Regions from separate parts of the Leptolyngbya sp. 7M genome, predicted to be linked through region 1. Evidence: riboswitches for the same ligand, from Rfam matches in the RefSeq annotation. Region 1 holds a riboswitch; each other region holds the start of a gene.

Evidence for each region. Region 1 has a riboswitch for cobalamin ahead of JVX88_RS02480 (ABC transporter substrate-binding protein). Riboswitches for the same ligand answer to the same signal wherever they lie in the genome.
Region 2: it holds a riboswitch for cobalamin, as region 1 does, so the genes downstream of both, JVX88_RS24850 (hypothetical protein) here and JVX88_RS02480 (ABC transporter substrate-binding protein) in region 1, are expected to answer to the same signal.
Region 3: it holds a riboswitch for cobalamin, as region 1 does, so the genes downstream of both, JVX88_RS16720 (DUF1636 family protein) here and JVX88_RS02480 (ABC transporter substrate-binding protein) in region 1, are expected to answer to the same signal.
Region 4: it holds a riboswitch for cobalamin, as region 1 does, so the genes downstream of both, JVX88_RS15285 (sirohydrochlorin chelatase) here and JVX88_RS02480 (ABC transporter substrate-binding protein) in region 1, are expected to answer to the same signal.

Annotation. Positions count from the first base shown of each region.
Region 1 covers NZ_CP070897.1:504,101-508,641, forward strand. Annotated here, with positions in the region: gene JVX88_RS02470 (ABC transporter ATP-binding protein) at 1-337, opposite strand, end outside; gene JVX88_RS02475 (FecCD family ABC transporter permease) at 343-1,290, opposite strand; gene JVX88_RS02480 (ABC transporter substrate-binding protein) at 1,322-2,206, opposite strand; cobalamin riboswitch at 2,363-2,495, opposite strand; gene JVX88_RS02485 (hypothetical protein) at 2,673-2,999, shown strand; gene JVX88_RS02490 (hypothetical protein) at 3,167-3,364, opposite strand; gene rsmI (16S rRNA (cytidine(1402)-2'-O)-methyltransferase) at 3,445-4,389, shown strand; gene JVX88_RS02500 (hypothetical protein) at 4,517-4,541, shown strand, end outside.
Region 2 covers NZ_CP070897.1:4,814,777-4,819,317, reverse strand. Annotated here, with positions in the region: gene JVX88_RS24870 (S-layer homology domain-containing protein) at 91-696, shown strand; gene JVX88_RS24865 (calcium-binding protein) at 598-1,329, opposite strand; gene JVX88_RS43285 (hypothetical protein) at 1,684-2,565, opposite strand; cobalamin riboswitch at 2,737-2,936, shown strand; gene JVX88_RS24850 (hypothetical protein) at 3,308-3,763, shown strand; gene JVX88_RS24845 (phosphoenolpyruvate carboxylase) at 4,127-4,541, shown strand, end outside.
Region 3 covers NZ_CP070897.1:3,360,690-3,365,230, reverse strand. Annotated here, with positions in the region: gene JVX88_RS16735 (HAD family hydrolase) at 1-697, shown strand, start outside; gene JVX88_RS16730 (hypothetical protein) at 760-1,371, shown strand; gene JVX88_RS16725 (EcsC family protein) at 1,505-2,224, shown strand; cobalamin riboswitch at 2,316-2,465, shown strand; gene JVX88_RS16720 (DUF1636 family protein) at 2,964-3,359, shown strand; gene JVX88_RS16715 (hypothetical protein) at 3,620-4,216, shown strand; gene JVX88_RS16710 (hypothetical protein) at 4,213-4,541, shown strand, end outside.
Region 4 covers NZ_CP070897.1:3,097,618-3,102,158, reverse strand. Annotated here, with positions in the region: gene JVX88_RS15300 (carotenoid oxygenase family protein) at 1-95, shown strand, start outside; gene JVX88_RS15295 (M48 family metalloprotease) at 110-964, opposite strand; gene sipA (regulatory protein SipA) at 1,166-1,393, opposite strand; gene JVX88_RS15285 (sirohydrochlorin chelatase) at 1,568-2,689, opposite strand; cobalamin riboswitch at 2,726-2,918, opposite strand; gene JVX88_RS15280 (ATP-binding protein) at 3,062-4,541, shown strand, end outside.

The DNA of each region.
Region 1 (4,541 bases):
CTTCCGATTCCCAACCGAATGCCGAGCCGCTCGCGAACCTGCCAGACAAAACGAACTCGAGGACCGTTACCGGAAACTTGGTCTCGTTCTCCTGCGCAACCACCGCGATCCGCTTTGCTATCTCGCGCCGCGAATATGTTCCAAGCGGCTTTTCGTCAAGCAAGATATCGCCCTCGGCCACAGGAAGTATTCCGTTTAGGGCTTTGATCAGCGTGGTTTTTCCCGCACCGTTCGGCCCAAGCAGCGCGATCATTTCACCTTCGCGCATATCAAAAGAAATATTGCTCAGCACATCGCACGGGCCGTATCGTATTGTGATGTCCTTGACTGAAAGCATACGTATTAACGGCGCAGTAAATAAATGAACAACGGTGCTCCTATCAACGCAGTTATTGCACCGACGGGCAATTCTCTAGGAGCGATCGCCGTCCGCGCAACGGTATCCGCCAAAACCACGAATATCGCTCCAGAAATCGCAGACATCGGAACGACCAGCCGATTATCGCTGCCGACCGCAAGCCGCACGAGATGAGGAACTATCAATCCGACATATCCGACCGAGCCGCTCGCTGCGACTGCGGTCCCGACCAAGACGCTTGCCACCGTGAATATGGTGATGCGAACTCGGCCAACCTCCACCCCAAAATCAAATGCGTCGCGTTCGCCGATCATCATTAGGTTAAGAGCACGAGCCTGAGTTGAAAGTACAACCGTTCCAACGGTAGCCGCCGCAAGCGTCATATAGAATCCATCGTAGGTCGCCTGCGACAGATCACCGAGCAGCCAGAATGTGTAACCTCGCAGGCGAGCCGCATCAAGCAAACTTGTCAGCAAAACGATGATCGACGAGAGAAAAGTTGTAACGATCACGCCAGACAAGACCAAGCGCTCCACGTTCATTCCCGCGCGGCTTTTTGCCATCTGATAGACGGCAAAGGTCGCAATTATCGCACCGGCAAAGGCGAGTAACGGACGAGCCCAAGCAAGCCCATCCAGAAAAACAAATGCCAGCAATGTCCCCAATGCCGCTCCGTTCGAAACGCCAAGGAGATAGGGCTCGGCCAACGGATTCCTTAGCAAAGCCTGCAGTGAGGCTCCCGCAATCGCCAAACTTGCTCCGACACACGCCCCCAGCAATACGCGGGGCAGCCGAATATCGAATAAGATCGCTCGCCCCTGCTCCGTCATTTCAAATACCGAGACACGCTCGCTTCCAAGCAGAATGGCTGAAACCAACGTCACCACCAACGCCGCGATCAAACCAAACCAAAATGTTTCTTTTTTCTTCAAAAGCTGGCTGCCCGAAGCTTTTCGTAAATTTCTACTTATTCAAAAACCCGGCGATCTGTTCGAGCGCATCGGCCAAACGCGGGCCCGGCCGTGACAGGATGTCTGCGTTGACGCGAATTATTCTTCCATTCTTTACGGCCTTTGAATTGCTGAAAACAGTATTCGGCTCGCGGTTATCGTCGCTGTCCGACAGAACTATCACATCAGGATCCATTGCTAACGCTGTTTCCTTGCTGATCTTTGGATACCCGCCAGTGATATCCTTCGTCAGCGAAATGCCGCCGGCGAGCTCGACTAGCTCTGTCATGAACGAATCACTGCCGATGGTGAACAAAGGCTCGTTCGATATCTGAAGGAACACCTTTGGCCGCTCGGCTTGTTTGACCGTGCTTTCTACATTCTTTTGGCGCTGTTCGAAATCCTTGGCGGCTTTTTCCGCTGGCTCATTCGTCCAGAACATCTTCCCAAGGCGTCGCAGACGGTCCGGAACGTCGTCGATCTTCTTTACATCCAGGACGTAAACCGCGATCTTTTGTTCGGTTAGCAACGTTGTAAAAGCCTCAAGCTGTGAGGCGGTTGAAACAAAGACCACCTGCGGCCTTAGGGCAACTATGGATTCGATATTGGGCGTTAGCGTATCGCCGACCTTTTGGATGTTTACGGTTTCTGCCGGATAGTTGCAATAGCTCGTCACACCGATCAGACGATCACCTGCTCCGGCAGCAAAAAGCATTTCTGTAATGCTCGGAGCAAGCGAAACGACCCGGTTCATCGGAACCGGCACCTTCACCTCACGGCCAAGATCGTCGGTAAATGTTCCCGTGACCGGCCCGTCGGGTACAGCGCGTCGGGTTTCACAGCCAACAAGTAGGACACCGCACACTACAAGAGCCATTACTAACGGGCCATTTTTCAAAGACCGATATCCTTTCATTTCAGTCAAGCACAAATCTGAGATCCAAAATCCAAGATAAAAACGCCCTGCTCCTCCTTCGCGCGCGTATGCGAACAAGAAGAACAGGGCGTCAAAACTTCGCCTTTGTTGGCCTGTCGTGCTTTTACGCGAAACACGCTATCGGCAAAATGCTGCTGTCGGTGACCTGACTTATCGGCAAAATTTCCGAATCACAGTGACGCGATCGTGCGGGATTCTCACCCGGCTTCCCCCTTGAAACTGAACTATTACAGCAGCGTTCCAATTTAAAAGAGCAAGTGGCAGATTATTACGCCATGGCTGCAGAATGTCAACCCTTACCATACTGATATAGCGTTCGTTTAGTAATGGACTTTATTCACTAAGGCATGGTTGTATGGTCAGTGAACTCTCTTGCGATCGGTTAATAAGACAGTGGTAAGATCATATTACGGAAATAGGCTATGAAATGAACATTATCAGTCAAAACGACAATTCTCCTCCTGCAAGACGACGAAGACGGCCACGCCAAAGCACCCCTGTTTTTGTTCTTGAAATGATCTCGGCAGTTGCCGGTGCAGGTGCCGTGATCGCGGGGCTCGTGTATATTGGTGGCCGGTTTTGCTGGTGGGCGGTGCCGGGTTCAACTGGCGGCGGCCGTCGCGACTGCGGGAATATGGCGAAATATCTCAAAAGTGAACGTCTTGCCGATCCAGGTTTTATTCCATCCGACATGGTTTCGCTCGGTCACTGGGGTCTTGCTGATCCTGATAGCCGTTATCTTCGGGATCATTAGCTTCATTATTGACAGAATTCAACGCGGCCCTAAGTGGATCACATCGATTCGTTCGGCAATCCGGAGGTTCGGCTGAACTCATTCTTGATCCGGCATCCTTAACGTGGATTCTTCGGAAGAAGTTGGATCCGATGCTGATACACTCCAGGGCCCAACAATACTCAAGATCACGTTGTTAACCTAGTCCGCATGAGTCCCGAGCAGGCCTGTCCGCCGCCTTTTATCGCCACGTATCTCGAATTAGGGACCATGTTTTCGGGCCGGTCGGCAGTAACTTCGATCGGAAGGATTGGTTCCGCATCGACGTTGATCACCACTGTCGGCACATTGATCTTCTCAGTGTAAGCAGGGAACCTTCCACCCACGTATCACCACATTTTAAAGTTCCGATTTGTTATGCACGAGTTGCAACGTTCCGATACAAAAGAACAAGTGGCAGAATATTATGCCGAATCCGGCGATTGTCAATATGGCAAACCGGGCCCCGGTATATGTTCTGCCCGTGGCAAGTCTTTGCTATGATTTAGCCGAACCGGAGATGGAAGATAAAAATAACGGTAAACTTTTCATTGTCTCAACACCGATAGGCAATCTTGGCGATATTTCATCTCGGGCCCTGGAAGTGCTCTCCTCGGTCGATCTGATCGCCTGCGAGGATACGCGCCACACCCAAAAATTGCTAAATCATTTCGGGCTCAGAAAAAAGACGGTCAGTTATCACGAGCATAACGAGCGTGAGCGGTCGGACCACCTTGCAGAACTGCTTATCAAAGGTTCAACGATCGCCCTAGTTTCCGATGCTGGGACGCCCGGCATCAGCGATCCCGGGAATGAACTTGTTAAACGTGCGATCGATCTAGGTATTGAAGTAACCCCTATACCGGGAGCTGTAGCATTCGTTGCAGCTGCATCAGCCAGCGGGCTCCCTACCGATAAGATATTTTTTGAAGGATTTCTGCCTGCGAAAATAACAGAGCGACGAAAAAGGCTTGCCGAGCTAAGGTCCATTGGTGCAACACTTATCTTCTATGAAGCGCCGCACAGGATCACTTCCACGCTCACTGATTGCCTCGATATTCTCGGAGACCGTCGCGCATCGCTTGCGCGCGAACTTACCAAAGTACACGAAGAGTTCCTCCGCGGCAAAATTTCTTCGATGATTTCCTCCGTTTCATCTGCAAAAGCTCGCGGAGAATACGTTCTTATCATTGACCGGGAACGCGAAAGCGATCTTGAAAGGCCGAGCACTGAAAGGCCCTTGATCTCTGAAAGGATAGCCGAACTGGAGGCCGCAGGCGACGATCGCCGAACAGCCCTGAAAAAGGCAGCCAGAGAATATGGACTCAGCCGTTCCGAAGCGTACAGAAAATTGCATTCTGAGCAGGAATAATGGAACGTTTCGGCCTTTTTGGTTTCTGAGCGAGTATGCTTCTGCGGTCAAGCAACTATTTTGAAATTTCAACATTCTGAATAGGCGCTGATTCTAATTTCTTTTTGAAATCTGGAGCTTTACGAAAATGATCAGGTCGCTAATTTCGTTTG
Region 2 (4,541 bases), 2.7 Mb from region 1:
TCCATTAGATAGAGAAAGCAAAAGCATGTAGTCATTAAACTGAGGTGGAAGTAAATATATAGGCATGGCGTAAAGAATTGGAGAAGTACAGTGTTTAGGCTTTTTGATCGTGCATTGACCAGTAAAGCTCTATTAATTCCAGGTTTAATCGCTGGATCGGTAGCTGGAGCCGCTACAATTCTACCTCTCTGCGACCGCGTTCTTGCTGCTCCGGATCAAGCTGCCCCTAGTCAAAATCAGACAGCTCCCTTTCCAGATATTCAAAACCATTGGGCGCAGCCCTTTATCGAAACTTTGGCCGCACAGGATATTATTGCCGGTTATCTAGATGGCACCTTCCGACCAGAAAATCCGGTAGCACGAGATGAGTTTGCAGCAATGGTTCGACAGTCCTTTAATCAAGAGTCAGAACGACAACTGGAAAGCGGTAGTGTCTACGAGGATGTACCAACCGATTACTGGGCAGCCCCAGCCATTGAAGAAGCTGCCGAAATGGGGTTTATGCAGGGTTATCCGGACGGTACGTTTCGGCCTGATGATTCTATTTCCAGAGTCGAAGCTATTTCCACTTTAGCGAGCAATTTGAATTTAGCAGCTTCAGTTCCCAGTAGGGCCGAGGCCACTCAAGCCCCAGCCAACACGCCCCAAGCCACTACTGTCATTGCCACCGCCGCCAAACAAAGCATCATTGCCTGACCCCCCGTTCAGGATGTCGTTCTGGTTGCCACCAAACAGGTTGTCGTTGCCTGAATCACCTCTAGCATCTATCTGAGGCATAGGGTTATTGCTAACACTCAGTAAGTCATCGCCTGCTCCGCCAGAGAAGTTGATTTTAGACAGTGAGGTTTCGCCAAGTCTGCCAATAAACAGAGTGTCTCTGCCTTCGACACCAGCAATATTAATGGTTTCGACCTCAAAAATGTTCAGTGTGATCGGAACCAGATTGGTGCGGCTGAGGCGTACACTGTCATTTCCAGCACCTTGCTCTAGGGTTAAGGTGTCACCTGCTTTAGCAGAGCCTACGAACTCGACCGTATCACTTCCTGCGCCACCGAGCATCACATCACTGCCATCACCATCGATCCAGAACATGCGGTCGTTGCCATCGCCAGCAAACATGCGGTCGTCTCCGCGATTACCAGCCAAAAAGTCATCACCCTCGCCGCCGATTAAGATATCAATCCCGTCACCCCCGTTGAGGGAATCGTTCCCACCTAAACCACTTAAGGTATCATCGCCTGTCAACCCGTTGATGATATCTCTTTCAGCAACTCCTGAACGATCACCAGTAATATTGTCGTTTAAGTCCGATCCATTAATGAGAGCCATCGTTCGTTCGTCCTTTTTAAAATAAATCAGTGATTTTGTTTGCGTTTGATTGAAAAATTACTTTATTCTTATTCGAAAATAGTCAATTGAATGAATCTTTTGTCTTTACTTCGAATCAAGCTTTTGTTCAACCATGAATCTAATCTAGGATTTAAAGTTGAAGTTGCCAGTAAGCGAAAGTTAGAAAATTACAAATATACTTTAAAGTAGAAAGATATACCACTCTTGGGTACGTTCCAATCTCAAAAAGAAAACTCTGATCCCGCAGATAAATTCTGGCAAGATCAGAGGACATCAAGGAGACACAAACTAAAGTTGTTTAGGAGACGTTCAGATTACATTTTTATAATGCATCTAAACAAAGACGAACTGGTTTCTATTATTGAGATTGAGCGTACCACTGCCAACATCCTGCACAATCGCAATCAGCTCATCGGGTGCAAACAGATTCGGACGCGGCCTGAAAATTCCCACATCTTGAGCAACTGTACCTCGACTGAGTGGACCGCGAGGATCAAGATCCCGAATTACATACTCATTTGGTGCTCCAACCAGTTGAATTATATCCAGACCGGAAACGAAATCTACAATGTGGGCGAAATCGCTGACGCCATCCATGCCTGTCCTGATGTCGTTGCCGCCGTCAAAGTCATTATTGCCATCGTCATAAAAAACTCGCGCCCGACCACCAGCCCGATCGCCTAAGACGAATCGATCTCTTGCTGCACCACCGATCAGAGTATCGATCTCACCACGCCCCGGATTGACAAAGTCGCCCGAATTCACACCTAGCAAAACGTCATTGCCATTGTTGCCGAACAGATTGTCGCTGCCTGCGCCGCCCTCCATCGTATCGCTCTGATTGCCTGCTAGTAGATTATCGTTGCCAAAATCACCAAAGATATTCATCGTGGCCCTACCGTTATCCCGCGCATCCAGGAAGTCGTTGCCAGATCCACCAGAGAAGCGAATCGAAGAAACCCCAGAGCCGATTAAACTACCCACCGTGAGGGTATCATTGCCTTCAACACCGTTAATTTCAAACCGTTCGACGGTATCAACCTTCAGCGTAACCGGGCCCAAGTTGGTGCGTCGGAGAAACACAGTATCGCTAGTCAGATCGTGAGTCAGGGTGAGGATGTCGCCGTTGGGACGATTAGCTGCAAAAGCGCCTGTGAATAGGTGAAACAGGCCCTGACCGGGTATGGCAATGCTGGCAAGCAGGAGGTGCAGCAAGCCGTAGCCCGAGAGTTGAATCTTGATAAAAATTCCCCGTCCCGATGATGCGGCTGATGGGTTAGCCCTAGCGCTGGCAGCTTGGTTTCAAAGTTAGTTCCCAAAGCTGGCTGATATGCCATTCAGTCTCATTAATCTAAGATAGTGGGCTGTTAAGCATTGGGTGTGTTAATCTGCAAATAGCCTATTGGTTCTGGTGGGGAGCAGCCATCAGACGTAAGGGGGAAAGCTCGGTGCAAATCCGACACTGTCCCGCAACTGTAAGCGATGCGAGATGGATGATTTTTGATTAGCTGCATCAGCGCGATCCAAAATCTATTCTCGATTTGAAATCGTAAGTCAGGATGCTCGCCAATAGCGCCAACGCACTTCGGTGTATTGATCTAATGCATTGATTCAATACGTCAAGTGGTTCGTTTCCTGTTGTTTTTCATCTGCGAGGTACGGATGATGGTGAACTTGGCTCTCCTAGAATTAATTAGTTGTAAACGCTCTGATTTAGATCTGCATCAGCTTCCAGTCTCTGTTGATAAGCAGCATAGAATTGTAATTAGAGCATGGTATAGAAATTGAGGCATCTGCTGGACACGTGACTAGAATTAGGGCTTGAGCGTACGGAGAAACTCGCGAAAGAACGTGCGACGTGCGACGTATGTTATGTGCAAAGAACGATACGAGAAACAGGAATTCTCGTTCTTTAGAGATAGAGTGAACGCAGAAAATCTGGCATGGGAGAGCAAGCATGCAATACAGCAATGGTGTCTGGCCTGGGTATGTCAGTCACTGGCAAGGTTCGTTTATTCGACAAAATATTTTAATCATTGGATACATAGCTTGGAATGAATACTTGAATGCTGGACGGGGTATGGTGGTCTGTGAGATCATAGACGCTCTTCATCCAGCTATTGACTGGAGCCTTGATCTGGTAGCGTTTAGACCGGCTTTTATTCCTCGGTGCCGAGCTGCAAACTACTTACGCAGACTGGATCTGGAGGAAGACGTGGTTGATGCTCTGCTGGAGACAATCGAAACCTATGATCCCATGCGAGCAATTGTGGCTCTGGTCAATGGCAATGATGAAGTAGATTGCAGTCTGCTGCAAAATCTGAAGATTTCTCCTGTAGACTGCTGCGAACAAGTGTTGCGTCGCTGGCCAGAGTTTCAACCTGGTTTAATGCCTCCGAGGCGAATAGCGTAAGAACCAACTGAGCGTTAGCCCGGCTGAGTCGATGGTTGAATGGTCTGTTGTAGTGCTAGTTCCCCAGCGGCAAGTCGCTTAGTTTCAGTGGATGAATTTGATCAAAAGTGATCAGATGGTAATGCAGGGTGCAGTGAAGGAAGTTAGAGAACATTCCTATACCGCTTTCAACTCAAGTGATTGGCTTCGTCGATCGGGGTTGCGGTTTGTTACAAACGTCGTATGAATTGAGGTTAAACCATGACTGCTGCAGTTCCCGCAAAACCAAAATATAATTGGAGTAATATTATCGTTCACACTGTACTTCATTTAACGTCATTGCTGGCATTCTTTCCTCAATTTTTTAGCTGGACAGGAGTGGCTGTGGCATTGTTACTCTATTGGATCACAGGAGCACTAGGCGTTACTCTCGGATGGCATCGCCTCGTGGCTCACCGTAGCTTCAAAGTTCCGAAATGGTTAGAGTACATTCTTGTTTTCTGTGGCACCCTATCCTTGCAAAAGGGACCAATCTGGTGGATTGGTTTGCATCGTCATCATCACCTGTACTCCGATCAGCCCACCGATCATCATGACTCTCGTAAAGGCTTCTGGTGGAGTCACACAATTCGCGATAAACAGCGCCGAGTCGCTAAAATCTTGCGTCAACTGGATGCCGCTGAAGAAAGTCTGCGAGCGCTAGGACTTTCATCCTCGTGGGAAACCGAAGATTTGCGCGACCAGCTGATGGACGAGATTCGACTATGGTGGCGGACCGATGAGCTGCACCAGTTTAAGC
Region 3 (4,541 bases), 2.9 Mb from region 1:
GCGGGCCTTGCTCACCGGCTATAGCGAAACCGAAATGGCGCAGGACTGGGACCAATTAGCCCAGCAGTTGCTGAAGCAGGAAGGACTCAGTGCCGCCATCCTAGCTGCCGAAGTAGACGGCATTCGTGACCACTGGATTGCCTCCGATCCGACAAGCTGGCTGGCTGAGCAGTACCTCTATCCTGGTGTGGCAGGGCAACTGACGCTTTGGCTTAACTCCATTCAAGTGGTCATCATCAGCACCAAAGAAGGACGATTCATTCAGCAGCTCTTGCAGCAGCACGAGATTGACTTGACCAACTTACGCATCTTTGGCAAAGAAGTGAAGCAACCCAAACACCAGATTCTGCGCCAGCTCAAAGCTGAGCAACCAGATTCTGCCGTATTCTGGTTTGTGGAAGACCGGCTGAAAACGCTGCAAGTCGTGGAGCAACTGGCCGATCTAGAGGATGTTCAACTCTTCTTAGCGACCTGGGGCTACAATACGGCTGCCGAACGAGCTGCGATTGCGGATGATTCGAGAATTCGGCCTCCTTGGGTTGTCGTGCGTCTGTTGCCCAAAATGCAGCGCTGCACCCTCGCTCGATGCCGAAGCCGCTCGGATGCCGAAAGCTATGCCCAAACTCTACGAACGCTCAATCCCGGATTACAGATTTTGGTGGTGTTTGATCCTGGTAGCTCCAAATCGTCGATATAGAGGGCTACTGTTGTACCAATTAAAGTTGTAGTAGCTTGTATATTCCCAATCAGGAGGGCCGCATGAGTCGGCAGTCGATTCTTAAACCAGGTCAGTCCTACACCTTTCGCAGCTATTTCGAGCTGCCCTATGAGCCAGATGATATCTTGGCTGAGTTTGGCTATCGGCTCCAACGAGCACCGCTGCATCTGCCCCAGTCTACTGCTCCCACCACCCAACTGCCACTCCTCAAGGCCAAGCTAGAACAGCGCCTTACCTATGTCAGTTTGACCAGCGAAACGGCTCGTCGGGAAACTTTAATTGCGCCAATTCTCTTGGAAGCGGCTGAAGTTACAGGAGCACAGGTGCGAATCGAATATCCGCTGAATGTTAGTGAGGTGCTCAAGGGGTCACTCGACTATTATCTCTACCGCAATTCAAAAGTGATTGTACTGGAAGCCAAAAATGCTGACTTAGCGAGAGGATTCACTCAGCTAGCTGTAGAGTTAATTGCGCTCGATCAATGGTTAGAAAACGACCAACCGACCGTGTTAGGAGCCGTAACCACAGGCGACATCTGGCAGTTTGGACAACTTAATCGGCAAGGAAAGCTGATCATTCAAGGGATCAAGCTGTTTGTGATTCCCGATGAGCTAGAGGCCGTCTTCCAGATCTTGCGGGCAGCACTGGAGTAGCTGTTGACGAGAGCTATCACCAGAAGCATGGCGAGAACCATCGAAAGGTAGACGTGGACTGGAGCCTATCTCCACTAGAGTGGACGGTATGATCGAGTAGTCCCACTTCGTTCTTCCAATTCCTATCTGCCCTATGTCAACCCCTAACAATCCGATTGACCAATTCAACCAGATGCTGACTGCGGTAACTACCACCGCCGAAACCACAATCATGCCGGTGCTACAGGAAATGCTGGAGCAGGGAACCGAGACTGTGGGCCGGATTGTTACCCCGATTGCCGAAAATCCAGTTGTGCAATTCGCCACAAAGGTACCGGGTGTCAACTGGTTGATGGCCGCCTTGGGACAGGTGAACGTGGAAAAGGTGGAGCGGGAAGTGGCAGCCCTGCGGCAACAGTATCCGTTAGAAACCTCTGGTGAATTAGCACAGCGGATTATTGCCGATACTGCCATGAAGGCGGCTGGAGCTGGTCTAGTCACGAACGTTATACCGCCTGCTGCGATTAGTCTGTTGGCCCTTGATATTGCGGCGGTAACTGCTCTACAGGCCGATATGGTCTATCGAATTGCGGCAGTATACGGGTTTTCGCTACATGAGCCAACCCGACGCGGCGAAGTTTTAGCGATTTGGGGTTTATCCACCGGGGGATCAGGCGTGCTCAAGACCGGGTTGAGCTTGGTTGAAGCGATTCCGCTGGTTGGAGCGGGCATTGGGATTGCCAGTAACGCTGTGTTGATCTACTCCTTGGGACAAATTGCCTATCGGTTTTATGAAGCGAAGCAAGCAGCCCTTGCCAAGTCAGCTCAATCCAAACCAGAGGATGTAGTCAGTCACTCTGATACTCCGGTTTGATAGGCAAAGCGAATAAATTTATTGCAATCGTATATTGCAATCGTAAAGCCTGGTGAATTCAGATGCCCGTTATCCCGCATTGGTGGTATGGTGGTACTGCATTGAGATCGGCTCTGGTGGGGAACAGCCATCAGACGTAAGGGGGAAAATCTGGTGCAAGTCCGGTACTGTCCCGCAGCTGTGAAGGAAGGTGCAAGTAACTTTCCCAGTCAGAATGCCCGCCGATTTGATTCACCGTCTCTCATCTGCGAGGTATAGATGATTTTGACTTCTGCCTTACTTGCTAGTAACAAAATTCAAATCTGGCCTGTCTTACGGCCAGGGCATCGCTGCACCATCTCGTTTCCGATTTTTTTTGCGCCAATCCACGAGTAATAGAGCCAGTGCTCTATTGAGCGATTACTTGCTGGCGGCTTTTGGGCTGACAAATTTGGCTGCGATTAGTAAAGCGCGATGGGTAAATGAGTTATTCAGCATAGTTCACGAATCTATAATCCTAGACGATGCAAGCTAATCAAGCAGCATACACTTGCGTGTGTGCACAAGCATTCTGCCTGCCGCTAACGAAAAATTGCTAACAATTTGCTTGATATCCGCCGCTTGATGATCTGTTATTAGCTCTAGCCAGCCACTCGGATTGTTCAAGTTGATGCAGCAATGAAAATCAACTCAAAATTAATCCAAAATCAATTAGAAATTACACCTAGTTATCAGTTTTGTTTGTTCAATATCATCAACTATGACTCACCATACTTTGTTTGTTTGCACTCTTTGCCGATTTTCTAAAACCAATCAGCCACAGCCTGAATCGCATGGTGCTGGACTGAGTGGGGGTGAACAGCTATTCAACCAGATCACGGCAGCAGTAAACGATTGTGATTGGCATGAGCGCATTCAGATTCAACCAGTGCGCTGTATGGGCGTCTGTAGTCGCTCCTGTGTGGTGGCATTTGCGGCAGCTGAGAAACTGACCTTCATCTTTAGTGACCTGTCGCCTCAGCAATCAATTCCAGAGCTGATGCAGTTTGGTCGCCAATATACTCACCATCCAACCGGCAATGTTCCCTATGGAGAGCGGCCCGCCGCCATGAAACGCGGACTAGTAGCAGTATTACCGCCGGTACCGCCCGGTTGACCTAAACAAGCTAAAAGTTGCTCTATTACCTACAAACATCGCACCGGAAACGAGCAGGATGCCTGCACTAGCACTATCTTTACCTCATTGGGTTGAATGACTGATCGTTTCCCTAGCCACATTCCCTAGCAAGCGGCAGTGGTACACTAGCAACCTCACTAGTAGGTCGTCGCTTAGGTGGTCGCTGTGCCCGTAAAAGCCAATAACAAGCGGCCGTTTGGATTATCGGTGGCTTTCTCTTCATCTATTTTCTGATCGGTATGGTCGGTTTGCAGCGATTCGGCATCGACCATGGCGGCCTGATGGGAACGATCGCGGCAAATGAGGCAAACGACCGCTACGAGCGGGCAATGGCCTGGGCGACCGGAATTAACGACCGCGGAGAAGAAAACATGCCGGCCGGTGAACGTATCTTCAATGCGAATTGGGACGATTTCCCGAAGCTGTTCTTTTATAACCAGAAGCACAGCTATGTTTACGGGCTTGATCCGAATTATCTTTACTCAAAAGATCCCGATCTGTATAAGTTGCTGACGGAGATAACCGAGGGGAAGATGGATGAGGCCGGGCCGGCGATCCGTGATCGCTTCGGTGCGAACTATGTTTTTGCGGATGCTCGTGAGAATGAAACGATGATCGCAAAACTGCTTGATACCGGCTGGGCGGACATCGTTTACGAAGACGATGAGGCAAGGATCTTGAGGATCAGAGCCATTAAAGGGCAGCCTCCGGCAGTCGATGACGAACCGGAGACCGAGGAAGAAAAACGAATCCTTGATGAAGAGGAACGTCGCTCAAATGCTAATATCCCAGTGGAAGATCCCGACGTTAACGACGAGAACCAGGATCCTAAATGATCTTTAGGCATATTATCTTAGGAATTGCGTTTATCGCAGCCTTTAGCTCTACAGGGTGCGGACCGAATCAGCGCATAATCCGATCCGGCGAGGAAAATCCGCCCGCAAATGTATTCGAACAGAAAGTAGAACCGGCCAGAACCAGTTTTGAAACTGATCTCGGATCAATGCGGACCGCAGGCTTTGAGGCTATCTACGTGATCCGTCGAAAAGACGACGGCCCATTCGACGCCGATGATAAGCGGTATCTTGCCGCCAACATCCCAAGCGAGGTTAACCGTCGTGAGATCTCTGACGAGGGCAAAGCGTTGATCATTGGTACGAA
Region 4 (4,541 bases), 2.6 Mb from region 1:
TGGCGCGGGTCCAGTTGCCTTATCACCTGCCGTTCGATTTTCACGGTCAGTATTTTGATCCGATTGCGTCGTCTTGGTCCTACCTGCATCGATAGGCTTGACGAGTCGATTAAGCGCTGATTCCCAATTCCTGTTCTACCCGCAGTAGATTTTGAATCCGAGCTTCTGTAGACGGATGGGTAGCAAATAGGTTGGCCAAAAACTGACCGGAAAACGGATTGATGATCAACAGCGGTTCAAAAGCTGGATTTGCCTGCATCGGCATTTGACGAGCACCCGCTTCTAGCCGCTGTAAGGCTCTGGCTAAAGCGCGGGGATTTCCAGTCAAACGGGCTGCTCCCGCATCGGCCTCAAACTCCCGCGTCCGTGAAATCGCCATTTGAATTACGGAAGCCGCCAACGGAGCCAGGATGATCGCAAACAACATGCCAAACGGATTGCCGCCCTCCCGATTTCGTCCTCCGCCAAACATCATGCCGAACTGCATCACCTGGGCCAGATAGGAAATCGCTCCAGCCACGGTCGCAGCTACGGCCTGGGTTAGGGTATCGCGATTTTTGATGTGGCTCAGTTCATGGGCAATCACGGCTTCGAGTTCATCGGCTGGCAGTAGGTTGACAATGCCCTGCGTCACGGCCACGGCAGCATTTTGCGGATTGCGTCCGGTAGCGAAGGCGTTGGCTCCCATGGATGGCACCACATATAGACGCGGCATCGGTAGACCAGCCCGTTGGGATAGGCGCTCCACCATTGCATACAGTTCGGGCGCTTGTGCCTGACTCAGTGGCTGAGCACGATAGGCCGCCAAAGCAATTTTGTCTGAAGAGTACCAGGAGACGAAATTGGTCACTGCTGCGATGATCAACCCAATCAGCGCACCGCTGGATCCCCCGATCCAGTAGCCCAGTGCAATCAGCAGCCCACTCAGTAACCCTAATAGCGCAACGGTTTTAGCTTGATTCATATACCGATAACCCCAGTGAATACCGTATTAAACTATCCAGATGCGGCAAATTGATAGTTATCTGAATTGTATCGGCTATGGCCTGAATACAACAGTGAAACGCACGATCCTGGTAGTACGGATTTGCTTACCTGCTGTGGCTGAATTGGTCTTTTTCTGGGCTTGATCTTTTTCTGGGCTTGATCTTGTTCTGGGCTTGGTCTAGTTGCTAACAGCTTCAATGTACTGACTGTCCATCAGAAACGCGCCTTTGGCAAACCGCACGCCCCAAAACCCACCCGGACGCCGATCTAGCACCACTCCCTCTTCGCCCAATTGAATCACGTTGGGTGGACGCAGCATCGGCATCGGTTCAGCCGTTTTGACATAGGCAGGCAGCGCAATCACTCGCACCCGATCGCCCACATTAAATTCTTTAGCATCAGTCATAGTGAAAGGTTTGAGTTTTGAGTTAGGTCAATGAGGAGGTCAGTGAACCAAACTGGTTAGCACCTACATTCAGATCCTACAACGCTTACAAAAATGCTCACAAATGTCTCGGTGGCAGACAGAGCGAAGTACGCCACATGCCAACTCAAAACTCAAAACTTTTCTTACGGTTTCTTACGGTACTTGCCAGATGCGTTGATGATATTGCTCTGGCTCAGCGTAGGGGTCGCTGGCTGGATGGTCATGACTGTGCGCGTGGTCATGACTGTGGGCATGGTGATCACCATGAGAAGGGCCGTGGCTGTGGGAGTGCGGGCTATCGGAGTGGTCGTGGTGATGCGCATGGTCGTGCGCGTGGTCATGATGGTGATGGCCACCCTGACCAACGGCAGCTAGACGGAACTTGCACATTTCGCAGTTCATCTGCACCTGCCCAAGCTGGGTTTCGATTTCGCGTTCCCGCAATACCTGAAATAGCTGGGGATGCAGCCCCATTTCCGGTAGGTAAACCATTGAGATGTCTGGGTATAACTCCTGCTGCTCTGCTGTAATCATGAAGATTTTCTTGACGAGCGCTCCTGTAAACAGGAAGTAGGGCAGGACAATAATTCGCTTTGGTTCGTATAGCCGAGCGCGACGGAAACCTTCCTCCAATCGGGGGTGGGTAATCCCTATAAAACAGGTTTCCACAGTGTGGTAGCCGCTGCCTTCCCAGAGCATACGCGCCATTTTGAACACATCGCCATTGGCATCCGGATCGCTGGAACCACGCCCCACAAACAGCAGCACCGTATCTTGCCGGCCGATGCCTCTAGGGTTCCACTCTGGGCGGTCTAATTCCTCCAGCCGCGTGCGCCACAGGTCTAATAAGGCAGGAGTGATGCCAAAGTGGCGACCATAGTGAAATTTCACTTGTGGATGGCGCAGGCGGGCGCGATCTAGTTCGTTCGTAACATCAAACTTGTTATGGCGAGCCGCGAACAGCAGAATTGGCAGTGCCGATAAATCGGTGTAGCCCAGCTCAACGCATTGGTCAACTCCCTGCTGAATCGTGGGTTCGGTTAGCTCCAAGAAGCAGGGAATTACCGGACGGGACGAATCGAGCGCTTGATAGGCGGTGGCAAAATCGAGCAGACCTTGACGTCCTTCTAGATCCCGACTCCCGTGCCCAATCAACAGGACAGGACGCTGGAGCGGCAGTGGTGGCAGGATCACCGATTGACTCGATGCTGGCATGAACGGCAAGGTGTCAGCTGGGGAGACCTGAATCAAATGATTACTATTGGTAAAAGTCATGGAGAGAGCGGACTCCTTCCCTGTGCGACGCAGGAAATAGAGTGAAAAAGCAGCAAGACGGTGTTCTGGCTTAAAAAAGTTTTGAGTTTTAAGTTTTGAATGACTAAACTTAGAACTTAAAACTTAGAACCTAAAACTTTTCTCACAGTTGCGGCACAGCGTTGGCATTACACCAAACTTTCCCGCTCAAGCTACTGTTCACGTTTGCTCCGCTATCTTATCTCATCGCCTGTAGCTAAACATACCTGGGGAGGGGATACTTACCAGCGGATATTGGTTTTGGAGCGGCTCGACGGTGGTAAGGTTGGCCGAACGGACGGCTGAGGAAAAGCTTGAAACTGAGGCGGAGTGGACGGAGCACCATCCGAAAGGATGCGAGCAATCACCGGTGATGGCAATTCAGCCTGGTCTGCCTTCGCCTACGCAAACTATGGGCTGTTACTCGCTACCCAAGGGGATACGCAAACCGCCTATCGCTTTGGCCAGTTAGCGATTCAGTTGTTGGAGCAACTCGATGCCACAACCCTGAAGCCGAAAACCTTTACGATTGTCTATGGGATGATCACGCACTGGCAGCAACTCCTATCCGGTTCGCTTGGGCCGCTTTTGGAGGCGTATCACAATGGTCTGGCAGTGGGGGATATTGAGTATGCCGCCTATTGCATTCTGCACCACAACGAGTATGCCTACTTTTGCGGGCAAGAACTGAATCAGCTCGCAGGACAATTCGCGACCTACAGTGCGGCATTGACTCAAATCAAGCAAATTAACACACTGACCTATCACGAAATTTATCGACAGGCTGTATTAAACTTGCTGGAATCGCCAGAGAATCCGGCTCATTTGGTCGGAGAGGCGTATGATGAAACATCCTCGTTGCTGTTGCATCAACAGGCGGATGATCGGTACGCGATCTATCAGGTTTATTTCAATAAACTGATTATCAGCTACTTGTTTGGGGAAATTCAGCAGGCCGTTCACTATGCAACAATAGCCGAGCAATATATTGACGGTGTGACGGGCTTGTATTTCATTCCGGCATTTTATTTCTACGATTCACTGGCTAGATTGGCGAGTTATCCTGATGCAACCGCACTGGAGCAGTCCGCAATTTTAGAAAAAGTGCAGAGTAACCAGGCAAAGATGCAGCAATGGGCAAACGCCGCACCGATGAATTTTCTGCACAAAGTCCATCTGATTGCCGCAGAACAATATCGCGTTTTGGGACAACCAACGCTGGCAATAGAGCATTATGATCAGGCGATTGCGGGTGCAGCCACTCATGCCTATTACCAGGAAGAAGCGCTAGCCAATGAACTTGCGGGCAAATTCTACCTGGAATGGGGCAAAGCCAAGATCGCTCAGGTCTATTTGACCGATGCTTACTACGCCTATGTTCGCTGGGGCGCCAAGACAAAAGTAGTCCGACTGGAGCAAGACTATCCCACCCTGCTGATCACGGCACCGCAGCCTGAACGAATGCCGCTTAGACGAGTTACCCTCAGCTCTACCGGCTCTAGTTCTGCCTACAACAGCCTGGGTGGTTCTAAAGCATTAGATTGGACTACCGTGATTAAGGCATCTCAAGCCCTTTCCAGCGAAATTCAACTCGATCAACTGTTATCTAAGTTGATGGGGGTGGTGATTGAAAATGCTGGAGCACAGAAGAGCGTGCTGATGTTGCGCCAAGACGAGCAGTGGGTGGTTGCCGCTCAGTCGGGGGATCAGGTTGCACCAACGTTACGATCGGCTATGGCAGTGGAATCCAGTCAAGTGGTGCCAGAATCGATGCTGAATTATGTGGCTCGCACCGCCGAAACGCTGATTATCGATGATGTTCGCATCGAAGCCC